DNA from 2 places in the Solibacillus sp. FSL R7-0668 genome. Region 1 is predicted to be linked to the other one. Evidence: riboswitches for the same ligand, from Rfam matches in the RefSeq annotation. Region 1 holds a riboswitch; the other holds the start of a gene.
What was found. Region 1 has a riboswitch for S-adenosylmethionine ahead of metA (homoserine O-acetyltransferase MetA). Riboswitches for the same ligand answer to the same signal wherever they lie in the genome.

Region 1 (6,309 bases):
TCTTGGGACGTGCTGCACATTGGCCTGCAGAAGAATTTCGGCTTAACCGTAGGAACTTGGTCGATTATTTTAGGCTTAATCATTTTAGCCATTGATGCGCTATTGACGAAGCGTTTACCGAAAATCGGAACGTATTTAGATATGTTTTTGACCGGGATTTTTATCGATATTTTTTTATATATGCTCCCAGATTTACATCATCTCTTTGAACAAACATTAGCATTTATTGTTGGAATTGTTCTATTGGGCTTTGGCTGTGGGATGTATATGGTCGCAAATTTAGGGATTGGCCCACGTGACACATTAATGTTACTGCTTGTTCACCGCCTTGGCTGGACAGTTAACCGTGCACGCACAACAATTGAGGTTACCGTAGCAATCATTGGTTTTTTACTAGGTGGTCCAATTGGTGTAGGTACCGTCTTTATGGCATTGGGCTTAGGACCTGTTGTTCAATGGGCTTTACGATTAAATGAAAAACTATTTTTCCGCGCTTCAGGAACGGAAAGTGCGATTTTATAAGGGATTGTAGGCTTGCTCATAACGCCTTAAACTTATCAACTGAGCTAGTGTGAATGCGGTGTATGACCGAATTCATGCTAGCTTTTTTCCTTTATTTATTACAAATTTGTGTATATTGCCTCCATTGGCACTATTTCCTTTTCGTTTTTAGAAAAAAGGTGCATAGTTTAAGGTGGAGGTGTTTGTAAATGATACATATCGAAAACATTAAGCTCTATCGCAATGAAAAATTAATTTTGGACCGATTAAATTGGCAGGTTGAAAAAAATCAACATTGGGCCATTTTAGGCTTAAACGGCTCTGGCAAAACCACTTTATTAAAGGTCATTAATGGCTATATCTGGCCAAACGAAGGCAAAGTACAAGTATTAGGTGAAACCTATGGCGAGACCTATATTCCGAAACTGCGTCGTCGAATTGGCTGGGTCAGCAATGCGATGATTGATAATTTAAACTGGCAGGATAATGCCATTGAAATTGTGTTAAGTGGCAAATTTGGAGCGTTACGCTTATTTGAGGAAGTGAGTGAAGCCGAAATTGAAGAAGCAGTACGGATTATGAAACAATTTAACTGTGATCACTTAGCGAATAAAACATTCGAGTATTTATCACAAGGCGAACGTCAACGCATTCAGATTTCACGCGCAATTATGGCCAATCCGGACATTCTCATTTTAGATGAACCGTGTGGTGGCTTAGATATCATAGAACGAGAAAATTTACTACAAACAATCGAACAAATTGCAGGTCGTGAAAACTGCCCAACCCTTATCTATGTCACCCATCATGTAGAAGAAATATTGCCCTGTTTCCAGCATGTGCTATTGATGAAAGATGGTAAGGACGCTGCTACTGGTACACGTGAGCAAATTTTAACCGAGCCCGTATTAAGCAACTTCTTTGGTCGTGACGTAAGCTTACAAATCCAACGTGACCGCGCCTGGATAGCGGTAAAATAAGCTTTCAAATAAAAACGCACTCAGACGAATTGAATGAGGTTATACCCACCTCACCTACATTTCATTTCGTCTGAGCTGCGATTCGCTACTTAAATATGAAACTCAATCTGCTCCTCTACATAATGCCAATCATATGGTGTTTCTTGATATACATAATAATTTAGCCAGTTGTAAAATAATAAATGCGAGTGTGCACGCCAAACATTTTTCGGCGCTTGCTGTGGGTCATTATTTGGGAAGTAATTGACCGGAATCTCTGTATTTTCTGGATCTTTTTCCATGTCACGGAAATATTCATCCGATAACGTCGTCGCATCGTATTCCAGATGCCCCGTGATCATAATATGCTTATTATTTTTAGATTGCGCAATAAAGACCCCCGCATCGTCTGAATAGCTGAGTAAACGTAAATCAGGATGCGCTCTTACTTCTTCAATCGATACAGATGTATGGCGCGAATGCGGTGCGACATATTCATCGCTAAAGCCTCGCACTAAATCTACGGTTAGATCCGTAATCACATGCGAATAAATGCCCGAGCATTTTTTCGGAAGCTCAAACTTACCAATGCCAAAGTGGTGGTATAACGCCGCCTGTGCGCCCCAACAAATATGCATGATGGATGTAACGTTTTTATCAGCCCAATCCATTACCTGTGTAATTTCCTGCCAATAGCCCACTTCTTCAAATTCCATCTTTTCCACTGGTGCCCCTGTGATGATTAAACCATCATAACGACGATGCTTCACCTCATCAAAGGTTTGATAAAATGTATCTAAATGTGATTTTGATACATTTTTCGATTCATAGGTAGCCGTATTTAAAAAGGTAACATTCACTTGCAGTGGCGTATTACCTAGTAAACGTAATAACTGTAGCTCCGTTTTTTCTTTCTCAGGCATTAAGTTAAACACCAAAATATTTAATGGTCGGATTTGTTGTGTTTTCGCGCGGTCCTCTTCCATCACGAAAATTTTCTCTTGTCTTAATAGCTCGCCAGCCGGTAAACTTTTTGGAATATTAATTGGCATCGCTTGTTCCCCCTCAATTTTTGTACATTTTATACAAATCAAAAAGCCTCTCATTTCCAGCGTAAACAGAAATGAGAGGCTTTTAAACCGAACTTATCTGCCAAGGGAAGTCCCCTTGCTGGAATTAGCACCTTTCTAACCATGTTAGAGGTTGCTGAAACATCAACGGGCCAAGTCCCTCCGCTTCTCTTGATAAGACTATTAAATTGTCATAAGTGTACCATGTTAGGCTAATTTTCGCAATAATTCTAATAAAAAATTTTTTTGAGCTATGCTTATTTACAACCAAATAAATTTCATTACAAATCCAGCTGTAATTCCTAATATGATGCTTAACATCGTACCTATTAAATAATATTCAGAAAAACTTTTATCATCAAATTGTTTGAATCTCGTTAAGGCTTTCATTGCGATTAAAAATCCAATACTAGATAAATTGTTGGATACACAAAGTATTAATATTAAATTTCTTTCTAAGATACCTATCCACATCCCAGCTTTTGGGGGTGAGTCACTAATTAAAGATATTTTTTTATTCAATTTTACATCATCTTCTATTTTAGTTACATATTGATCTAATTGTTTTTCAATATCTTTTTCATTAAAACCATCGTATTTCAAGTTTGTATTGCTCGAAGTAAACTTTCCTTCAACTGTTGTTTCTATGATTTTGTTTGTTGGTCTAAATTCTGTTAACATTTTCCCGATAAGGTGTCCAGAAAAATATGAATTTATTAACAAAATAATCAAAGTAATAATAATCTTTGATTGAAAATTCAAATCTAAAGGTTGACCTGAAGCAATAGAGTTAAATAATTTGCTTAGTTTACTTTCAAAATCGTCAAATAGAACAATAGTGAATATAACAATGCTAACAATATGAATGATTTGGTCTACGATATACAATAATGTTAGTCTCATTGAAATTTGATACTTACTAATATCCGTACGCTTTTCAATATGGTCATTTAACTTTTCTTTTGTTAAATCCGTTAATAGGTGGATTAAACAAATAATAAAAATATAAACTACCAGTAGGACATCATATTCAATTAAACCTAATATAATACTCATTATCGTTAGCATTACATATGTTAATAAATGTATCGCTACATGTTGAAAGACTGCTGCAGGTCCTTCCTTCTTTTTGGCTACCATTTCACTCGATTGAAATGGATAATCCGCTATAAAATGTCCTAATATAAATAGTAAAATTAACATTATTTATATCCCTGTCCCAATCGGAATTGCTCAATATTTCTTCTTAATTCCAGCTCGAATTTCTTCTGTTTTTCTTGTATTTTATTTTCAGGATTTAATTGTATTTCTTTTGAATTTAATAAGTCATATAAAGATTCAGAAGCATCTAATATTAAATCTGTTTTCCCCACAGTAAAATGCTCCCAAACTGTAGAAGTTGATTTATTTAATGTAAGTGCAACTTCCTTTTGTGAGCGTAAAAGACTATATAGACCTAAAATCTCTCTTTGCTTCGTTGTTTGCTTTAAAATGGCTGCACTTTGTAAATTTAGAATAGAGTTAATTAATTGACGTTCTATATTTTCAAATTTATTTAACGGGTTCATTTCTATTAATTTTGTACGAGTTTTATCTTCTTTAATTAAATTATTGGCCAATCTTGCATTTTTCACAAGCATATTATTCCACTTATCAATATCGATAGTATTTATATTATCTTCAATCACCCCAAATGAAATACCGAAATAGGGCATATTGTCTTCATATTTCCAATTATAAACCATATAATTTGCTATCACGAGTGCATTAGAATAACCCTCAACTACACAGATTATTTCATCGCCCATTCTATGTTTAACTGCTATTTTTATAGTATTGTTATTCGCTAACACATCTTGCCATTCTGATAGATACTCACTTAATTCTTGACCATTTCGAAATTTACTTGAATTTGTAACATCTAATATAAATACTGAAACCGCTGTTCCCATCCGTACCCCTCCTTCAATTATAGTATCTATATACAGTATACCGCATAAATTCGGGTTGTAGACCTAATATATTACCGATTCGGTTCTAGAACCGGATTTATTACGAATTCGGTTTGTAGACCGATTATATAGGTGCTTAATCTGGCTAATCTTGCAACAGCTTATCATTCAACTAACTTATAAACAATAGGCAAAATTCACCTGAATAGTTGACATTATCTCAAACAATAAAAAACCTGTTCTAAATAGTAATAGAACAGATTTTTTAATATAGCTGCTAAAGAGCATCTTCTATTTTCTTTTCCACTTCAAACAACAAAGCTTCCAACTGCGCATCCCACTCACCTGTTAGCGTATTATAGACGCGGGCAAACTGATGATTTTCCGCCTTCTGATGTGCGATAAAGCAAATGACTGGAACATCATTAATTTGTACAGAGTCAGAGCTTACAATGCTTGTTATTGTTGTTGACACTTCATCGTCAGCTAACGGTTGGTCTGACAATTGCTGGTGAATATATTGAATCAGCATCGCCTCATCGACCGCTACGATTTCATCAGAATAAATTGTCGGAAATACTTCCGGAAACTGCTCCAGCTCCTCAAACTGTTCTAAATCGCCTTCTAAAATGGCTTCATGCAATGGACTGTATTGTACAAAATAGCTCGTTTCATCGAGTTCTTCTTCAAAAATGCCACTCGCTAATTGGGCTTCTCCTTTAGCCGTTAACAAGTAAAACTCTTCTTTTTTTATCATCCCAAGACGCAGCATTTTATTCGTCAAATCATGAATAAATAGCGGCTCGACAAGTAAAATATCTGCTAAAAGCTCGGCATTTGTGAGCCTTGCTTTGTTAAATGAAACCAACATCATCTTCATCAAAATATCCATCGCATTGCGAATAACTGGGTGATACTTCACTTCAATTGTATGCACCGGAATGGCATAATTTATTTGCTTTTCAATTGTAACATCGTTTTGCTGTAAAATTTGCTGCTGCAATTTTTCTGTTAAACTTTGTAAATCCATACTGAACTCCTTTAACCAATTGCGTAATAGCCGTTTTGCTGCTTGACGGTATTTAATACATGTCGATACATCGTACGTACTTTTTCTGCTTTCGGACGCTCGGTAAACATGTCAACACTACCAATCATAATTAGTAGTTCACGCGCGCGCGATAACGCAACATTTAAACGACGATAATCCTTCGCAAATCCGATTTCCCCGCGCTCATTGTCATGATTTCGCACCATGCTGACAAGAATGACATCCATCTCCATTCCTTGGAATTTATCGACAGAGCCAGTTCGAATGTGTAAATGTGGCACATGGAGTTCCTGGTCAATTAAACGATTAATGCGCTTTACCTGCTCGGCATAGAACGAAATAACCCCAACTGATTTTAATGCATCCTTAGCAATTAACCCCTCAGCCTTCGCTTTTTCAGTTGCTTCATTAATTTCAAGCAGTTGCTCTTTTATTTGCGCTAATTCAGCCTCATTAAATAAACTTGACCCTTCCTTCATGCGCTGTTCAAAATTCGATTTATTGTTGGCAATATCGAGCCATAACAAATGATGATTTCGCGTAATTTTGGATGTCGTTAAATAATGATCGCGCACAGCATCCGAATCTTCTAAACCGCATTGCAAGCGTTCGGATTCCTGCTCATAAAACGGTGTGATTGTCTCCATAATGTTCGTATGCATTCGATATTGGAGGGCTAGCATCGTTTTATTTTGCGCGGGTAAATTATTGTATAAGCGTTCAAATAGCGATTCTTCGAGTAATTTTTCAAGCTCTCTTTTTTCTTCAAATGTCGT
Region 2 (6,309 bases), 1.1 Mb from region 1:
ACCTATGACAAATAGTGGTAAATCATATTCTAATGCTATTTTAAATAATAATTTTGTATATTTATAGTATCCATCGAAATCTTCATCATGATTTCTAGCAAATTTTGCTTGCTCCCCATGCCCTGGTAAATCACCCATTACGACATGAAAGCCTGCACTCCTATATTTTTCAATTAACCATGCGTACCAGCGATGCTGCTCATATACACTATGGAGAATGACGATTACTGCTTTTGGCTGCTGTTCTGCTTCCCATTTCCACATGGTCAAACCACTCTTTCTTTCAAATTTCTATTTTCTATCATACATTGTGTAACACATAAATGCTAATTGAAAATTCCCCTCCATTTGTTACGATAATAACAGCACATACTATTTTAGATAAGAATGGAGAAGTTGCACATGATTTATCCTTACAAAGACAAGTCACCTACTATTCATCCTAGCGCGTTTATTGCGGATTACGCAACGATAACAGGTGATGTCACAATTGGTGCCGAAACAACAATATGGTTTAATACGGTCATTCGCGGAGATGTCAACAAAACGATTATCGGCGAACGCGTGAGTATTCAAGATTTATCCTGTCTTCACCAAAGCCCTGCTTATCCTTTAATTGTGGAAGACGAAGTAACTGTAGGTCATCAAGTCACATTACATAGCTGTACAATAAGAAAACGCGCACTTATCGGGATGGGTTCCATTATTTTAGACGGGGCTGAAATTGGTGAAGGAGCGTTCATAGGTGCTGGTAGCCTCGTTCCCCCCGGAAAAGTTATTCCCCCAAATTGTTTAGCGATGGGGCGTCCTGCTAAAGTGGTCCGTGAGCTTACCGAAGCAGACCGTACCGACATGGATCGAATTATCCGCGAGTATGTTGAAAAAGGGCAGTATTATAAATCCTTACAAAATAATACACGCATCTAATTGTTTATTATTAATTAATACGAGTTACAAATGTAAACGGGGTCATTATTAGCACATTACTAATAATGACCCCGTTTTAATTTTATAGGCCTGCTTTTTCTTTTAACACTTGTGCTTTGTCTGTGTTTTCCCAAGGCACATTTAAATCTGTACGACCAAAGTGACCATAAGCTGCTGTTTGCTTATAAATCGGACGACGTAGGTCTAACATTTTGATGATACCTGCTGGGCGTAAATCGAATAACTCGCGTACCCATTCTACGATTTGAGCTTCCGCAACTTTACCAGTACCAAATGTATCTACTGCAATTGAAACAGGTTGTGCAACGCCGATTGCATACGCTAATTGTACTTCCGCACGATCTGCTAAGCCTGCTGCTACGATATTTTTCGCTACATAGCGTGCTGCATAGGCTGCAGAGCGGTCTACTTTTGTTGCATCCTTACCAGAGAATGCACCACCACCATGACGTGCATAGCCACCGTAAGTGTCTACGATAATTTTACGACCAGTTAAACCAGCATCCCCTTTAGGACCACCGATTACAAATCGACCAGTTGGGTTAATGAAGTATTTTGTTGCCTCATCTAATAATTCAGCCGGAACAACTGGTGCAATAACATGCGCCTTCATGTCTGCTTGAATTTGCTCTAATGTTGCCTCTTCATCATGTTGCGTCGAAATAACGATTGTATCAACACGTACTGGGACGTTGTTTTCATCATACTCAATTGTTACTTGTGTTTTACCGTCTGGACGTAAGTAAGCAAGCTGACCTGATTTACGTACTTCCGATAAACGACGCGCTAATTTATGCGCTAATGAAATTGGCATTGGCATCAATTCTGGTGTTTCGTTACATGCATAACCGAACATTAAACCTTGGTCACCTGCACCAATTGCTTCTAACTCATCCTCTGTCATTGAACCTTCACGCGCTTCTAACGCTTGATCTACACCTTGTGCAATGTCAGGAGATTGCTCCCCTACCGCTACAAGTACTGCTAGGTTTTCAGCATCAAAGCCGTATTTCCCACGTGTGTAGCCGATTTCTGCTACCGTGTCACGGATGATCCCTTTCATATCTACATATGTAGAAGTTGTAATTTCTCCTGCTACTAATACTAATCCCGTAGTAACGGTCGTTTCACATGCTACACGTGCATTTGGATCTGCTGCTAAAATTGCATCTAAAATTGCATCTGAAATTTGGTCACAAATTTTGTCTGGATGTCCTTCCGTTACACTTTCTGATGTAAACAGTCGACGATTTGCCATGTCTATTTCCTCCTAAAAACCTTATAAGTATTTTTGACGGTACTCATTACGCCCATGTTCAGCTTCTTGCTTTATCAACACGAGTTATTCGAAAGGCATTTAAGGAAATTTCCCTTTATAAAATAAAAAAACCTTTCGCTCTGATCTGTGCATGCGTTGCACAGCGAGGAAAGGGTTACGTTCGTTCATTACCTTTCACTCTTATCGTTCAAGGAATAATCCTTGCGTCAGATTGGCACCAACGCATGTCGTGAATGTACATGCAGGTTGCCGGGTTTCATAGGGCCTGACCCTCCACCAGCTCGGGATAAGAGTATCCGTTCAATTACACATCTTACGTAAAAAAAACTTAGCTGTCAATTAATATCGACTTTATTCATACAGTTTTCAAACAGATAAAAAAACGCAAAAAAATAATTCATAATTAGTATAGATTATTACATTCAATGTGTTATACTATTTTTGAATTAACAAACAACTCCCCTACACATGGGAATACTATAACAAAGGATGGTATTTAATAGATGAATTCGGTAGAAATTGCTAACGAGCTGAAAGAACTTTTAAACGGGGATAACATTCAAACTCAATTATCAGTTCCACAATTAGTTGAAAAAGCTACATCACGTGGAGAAGCAATGTTAACTGTAGAAGGCGCATTACGTGCTGAAACAGGTAAATATACTGGTCGTTCTCCTAAAGATAAATATATGGTTGAAGAAGAATCTTCAAAAAATAAAATCGACTGGGGCAAAGTGAACCGTCCGATCTCTGCAGAAGTTTTCGATAAACTTTATGTGAAGGTAGTCGAGTACTTAAAAGAGCGCGATGAATTATTCGTATTCAACGGCTATGCAGGTGCAGATAAAGCTTCTCAATTATCTATTAAAGTAATTAATGAATACGCTTGGCATAACCTATTCTGCCATCAATTATTCATCCGTCCTACTGCAGAAGAATTAGCTACGCATCTTGCTGATTTCACAATCGTTTCTGCTCCAAACTTTAAAGCAGATCCAGAAGTAGATGGCACGGAATCTGAAACATTTATCATTACATCACTTGAAAAGAAAATCATTCTTATCGGTGGTACAGAATATGCTGGAGAAATGAAAAAATCAATCTTCGGTATCATGAACTACTTATTACCAGAACAAGATATCTTCCCAATGCACTGCTCTGCAAACGTTGGTGAAGCTGGAGATGTATCATTATTCTTCGGTTTATCAGGTACTGGTAAAACAACTTTATCAGCAGACGCTGACCGTAAATTAATCGGTGATGACGAGCATGGCTGGTCAGACAATGGCGTATTTAATATCGAGGGTGGTTGCTATGCAAAAACAGCAAACCTTTCTCCTGAAAACGAACCAGAAATTTATGCAGCTATCAAATTCGGTTCTGTATTAGAAAACGTAGTAGTAGATGCACAAACGCGTGTAAGTGATTACAATGACCTTTCATTAACTGAAAATACACGTGTAGCGTACCCAATCGACTACATCGAAAATATCGCTGTACCATCAGTGGCAGGTCACCCAAATACAATCATCTTCTTAACAGCAGATGCATTTGGTGTATTACCTCCAATCTCAAAATTAACAAAAGAGCAAGCAATGTATCACTTCTTAAGCGGCTTCACTTCGAAGTTAGCTGGTACAGAGCGCGGCGTTACAGAGCCAGAGCCAGTATTCTCTACATGCTTCGGTTCACCATTCTTACCATTACCTGCAACAGTGTATGCTGAGCAATTAGGTAAGAAAATCGACGAGCACGGTTCTCAAGTATTCTTAGTAAACACTGGTTGGACTGGTGGCGAATACGGTGTTGGTAGCCGTATGAAGCTTTCTTACACTCGTACAATGGTACGCGCAGCAATCGAAGGTAAATTAAACAATGTGGAAACAACTCAAGATACTGTCTTTGGATTAAACATCCCAGTAGCAGTTGAAGGGGTACCAACTGACGTGTTAAATCCTCGTGATGCATGGGCTGACAAAGTAGCTTACGATAAAAAAGCAGCTGAGCTTGCTGATTTATTCAAAAACAACTTCACAAAATTCGCAAATGTTGATGAAGTAATTGTGAAAAAAGGCGGTCCTTTAGCATAATTTGCTTGAAAAAGCGATACGCTGTAGTTAGCTAAAATCTATCCGACATAACGTTTAACTTGGGCGTACATGTACTTGTGCGTCCCCCTATTGAGGGTAAACATCATATAATCGCATATCATAATTGAAAAAAGGATGTTACGCATTAATTCTAATGCGTAACATCCTTTTTCGTTTTCATCCAATTACATAATTTTTCTACCGTCATCCGATTGAGCTTCGGTGGATAATGATGTTTTAAGCCAAATGAAAACCATGTTTCAACTGACTTCCCTTCATCCTTTAAATAGAGCTCCAGTTGATAGGCATGCTCAATATCCACATGCTGATCTTCTGTCCCATGAATGATTAATACAGGGGCATCGATTTGAGCAACCTCATAGAGCGGTGTCCGGTCTTCATAGTTTTCGGGTACTTTATTGGGTGTCCCCCCTACGATACGTTTTAAGCCTCGACGCATATCAACCCGCTCCCAATACGTAGCAGTCGCATCCGAAACTCCTGCCCATGTGACAAGTGATTTCACTTCATCGCTTAATATCGCAGTCCATAATGCCATTAAACCCCCGCGTGAAAAGCCATAAATATTCACTTTTTCGACATTTGCAAATTGCTTTAAGATGGCAATCGCATTCAGCGCATCGTAGCGATCATCCCCGGCAAATTCATCCTTCCCCTCACCACCACGATTTCCGCGGTAATACGGAGCAAATACAACGAATCCTTGCTGTGCAAATTGAGCGATACGAGCAGGCCTTACCATCCCGATCGATTGTAAGCCACCTCGTAAATAAAGCATCGCCTCATAGTTTCCCGCATTTACTGGCTGTGCTAATAAGCCTTTTACACGTAGTCCTTGCGACCAATACGTAATTTCATGTAAACGAACTTGCGGATTTGGTGAGGGATATTGTCGGATTGAAAAAATCTTACCATTGTCGTTCATGATTTTTCACTTCCTGTAACATTTTTTTCATCCCTGCATCACGCATATAAAAGCTTAAATTCGGCTGCTGCCAAAGCTCATCTTCCGTTAACCATAAAATTCCTTCCGTTTCATAATCACCGACAAATGGTTCGATTGTTTTAACCTTTGCGGTAAATACCGCTTTGCAAAACGGGATGTCATCATGCACAATATAATACGCAAACCATTTCTCATCTTCTATTACAACATTGGCCTCTTCATAAACCTCTCGAATCGCTGCCTGTTGCAAGGTTTCTCCTGGCTCTTGCTTACCTCCAGGAAACTCAACACCACGACGATGATGAATCGTACAAAGCCATTTTCCATCGTGTTGCACAAGCGCCAGCACATGCTTCGGCTCTACTTTAAAAGGCCCTTCATCAAAGCGCAAATCTACTTGTAACCCATTTTCATCAATAAATGTAAACATTCTCGCTCAACTCCTACAAACTAAGTGTAGCGAACGAGGGCGAATCATTCAATATGAGATATCATCTTTCTAACGAAAATAGGGAAGCTGCTCGACAAATTTTTTGGCCTCATCATCGCCAAACTCATGAACGAGTGCGTATATCTTTTGCAGACGATAATCAAGCTCATGATTTAAACGATCCATATGATAGGGGATAAACGGCATATGTGCTCGAAATGCATTTGATGCTTCTAAGCTTTGCATTTGTGTAAATAGTTTCGAAAATACTCGCGCCTTAACTGGATCCATTTGCAGCACAAATTCATACGATGATCCTGGCTGCATATTACATGTTAAATGCACGACCGATACATAGATATTTTGTTTTTGCATAGTAGTTCACCTCAACTATTAGCTTGCTTAATATCTAAAAAACTATGCAAAAAAACGACCCCAAAATCGGAGTCGTTCTCTTTTTAGTTTCCTAAATAGGCATTTAACATCCAAGCATGCTTTTCTAAGCTTTGGAATGTTGCGTTCAATAAATCTTCTGTACGATCATCACCAGCTTCACTTGCTGCTTCCATCGCTTTCTTTAAAGCCTTCATAATCG

Region 2: another riboswitch for S-adenosylmethionine. It lies ahead of metK (methionine adenosyltransferase); the one in region 1 lies ahead of metA (homoserine O-acetyltransferase MetA).

The regions. Positions count from the first base shown of each region.
Region 1 is NZ_JBBOUU010000001.1:1,854,811-1,861,119, reverse strand. Features, by position in the region: gene MKX47_RS09020 (YczE/YyaS/YitT family protein) at 1-522, shown strand, start outside; gene MKX47_RS09015 (ABC transporter ATP-binding protein) at 711-1,481, shown strand; gene metA (homoserine O-acetyltransferase MetA) at 1,571-2,512, opposite strand; SAM riboswitch class I at 2,603-2,711, opposite strand; gene MKX47_RS09005 (DUF3307 domain-containing protein) at 2,792-3,733, opposite strand; gene MKX47_RS09000 (hypothetical protein) at 3,733-4,482, opposite strand; gene MKX47_RS08995 (nucleoside-diphosphate sugar epimerase) at 4,760-5,512, opposite strand; gene MKX47_RS08990 (AAA domain-containing protein) at 5,524-6,309, opposite strand, start outside.
Region 2 is NZ_JBBOUU010000001.1:2,948,870-2,955,178, forward strand. Features, by position in the region: gene MKX47_RS14655 (alpha/beta hydrolase) at 1-264, opposite strand, end outside; gene MKX47_RS14660 (gamma carbonic anhydrase) at 403-927, shown strand; gene metK (methionine adenosyltransferase) at 1,010-2,206, opposite strand; SAM riboswitch class I at 2,405-2,520, opposite strand; gene pckA (phosphoenolpyruvate carboxykinase (ATP)) at 2,731-4,317, shown strand; gene MKX47_RS14675 (alpha/beta hydrolase family protein) at 4,469-5,263, opposite strand; gene MKX47_RS14680 (NUDIX hydrolase) at 5,247-5,714, opposite strand; gene MKX47_RS14685 (transposase) at 5,784-6,089, opposite strand; gene MKX47_RS14690 (Dps family protein) at 6,173-6,309, opposite strand, start outside.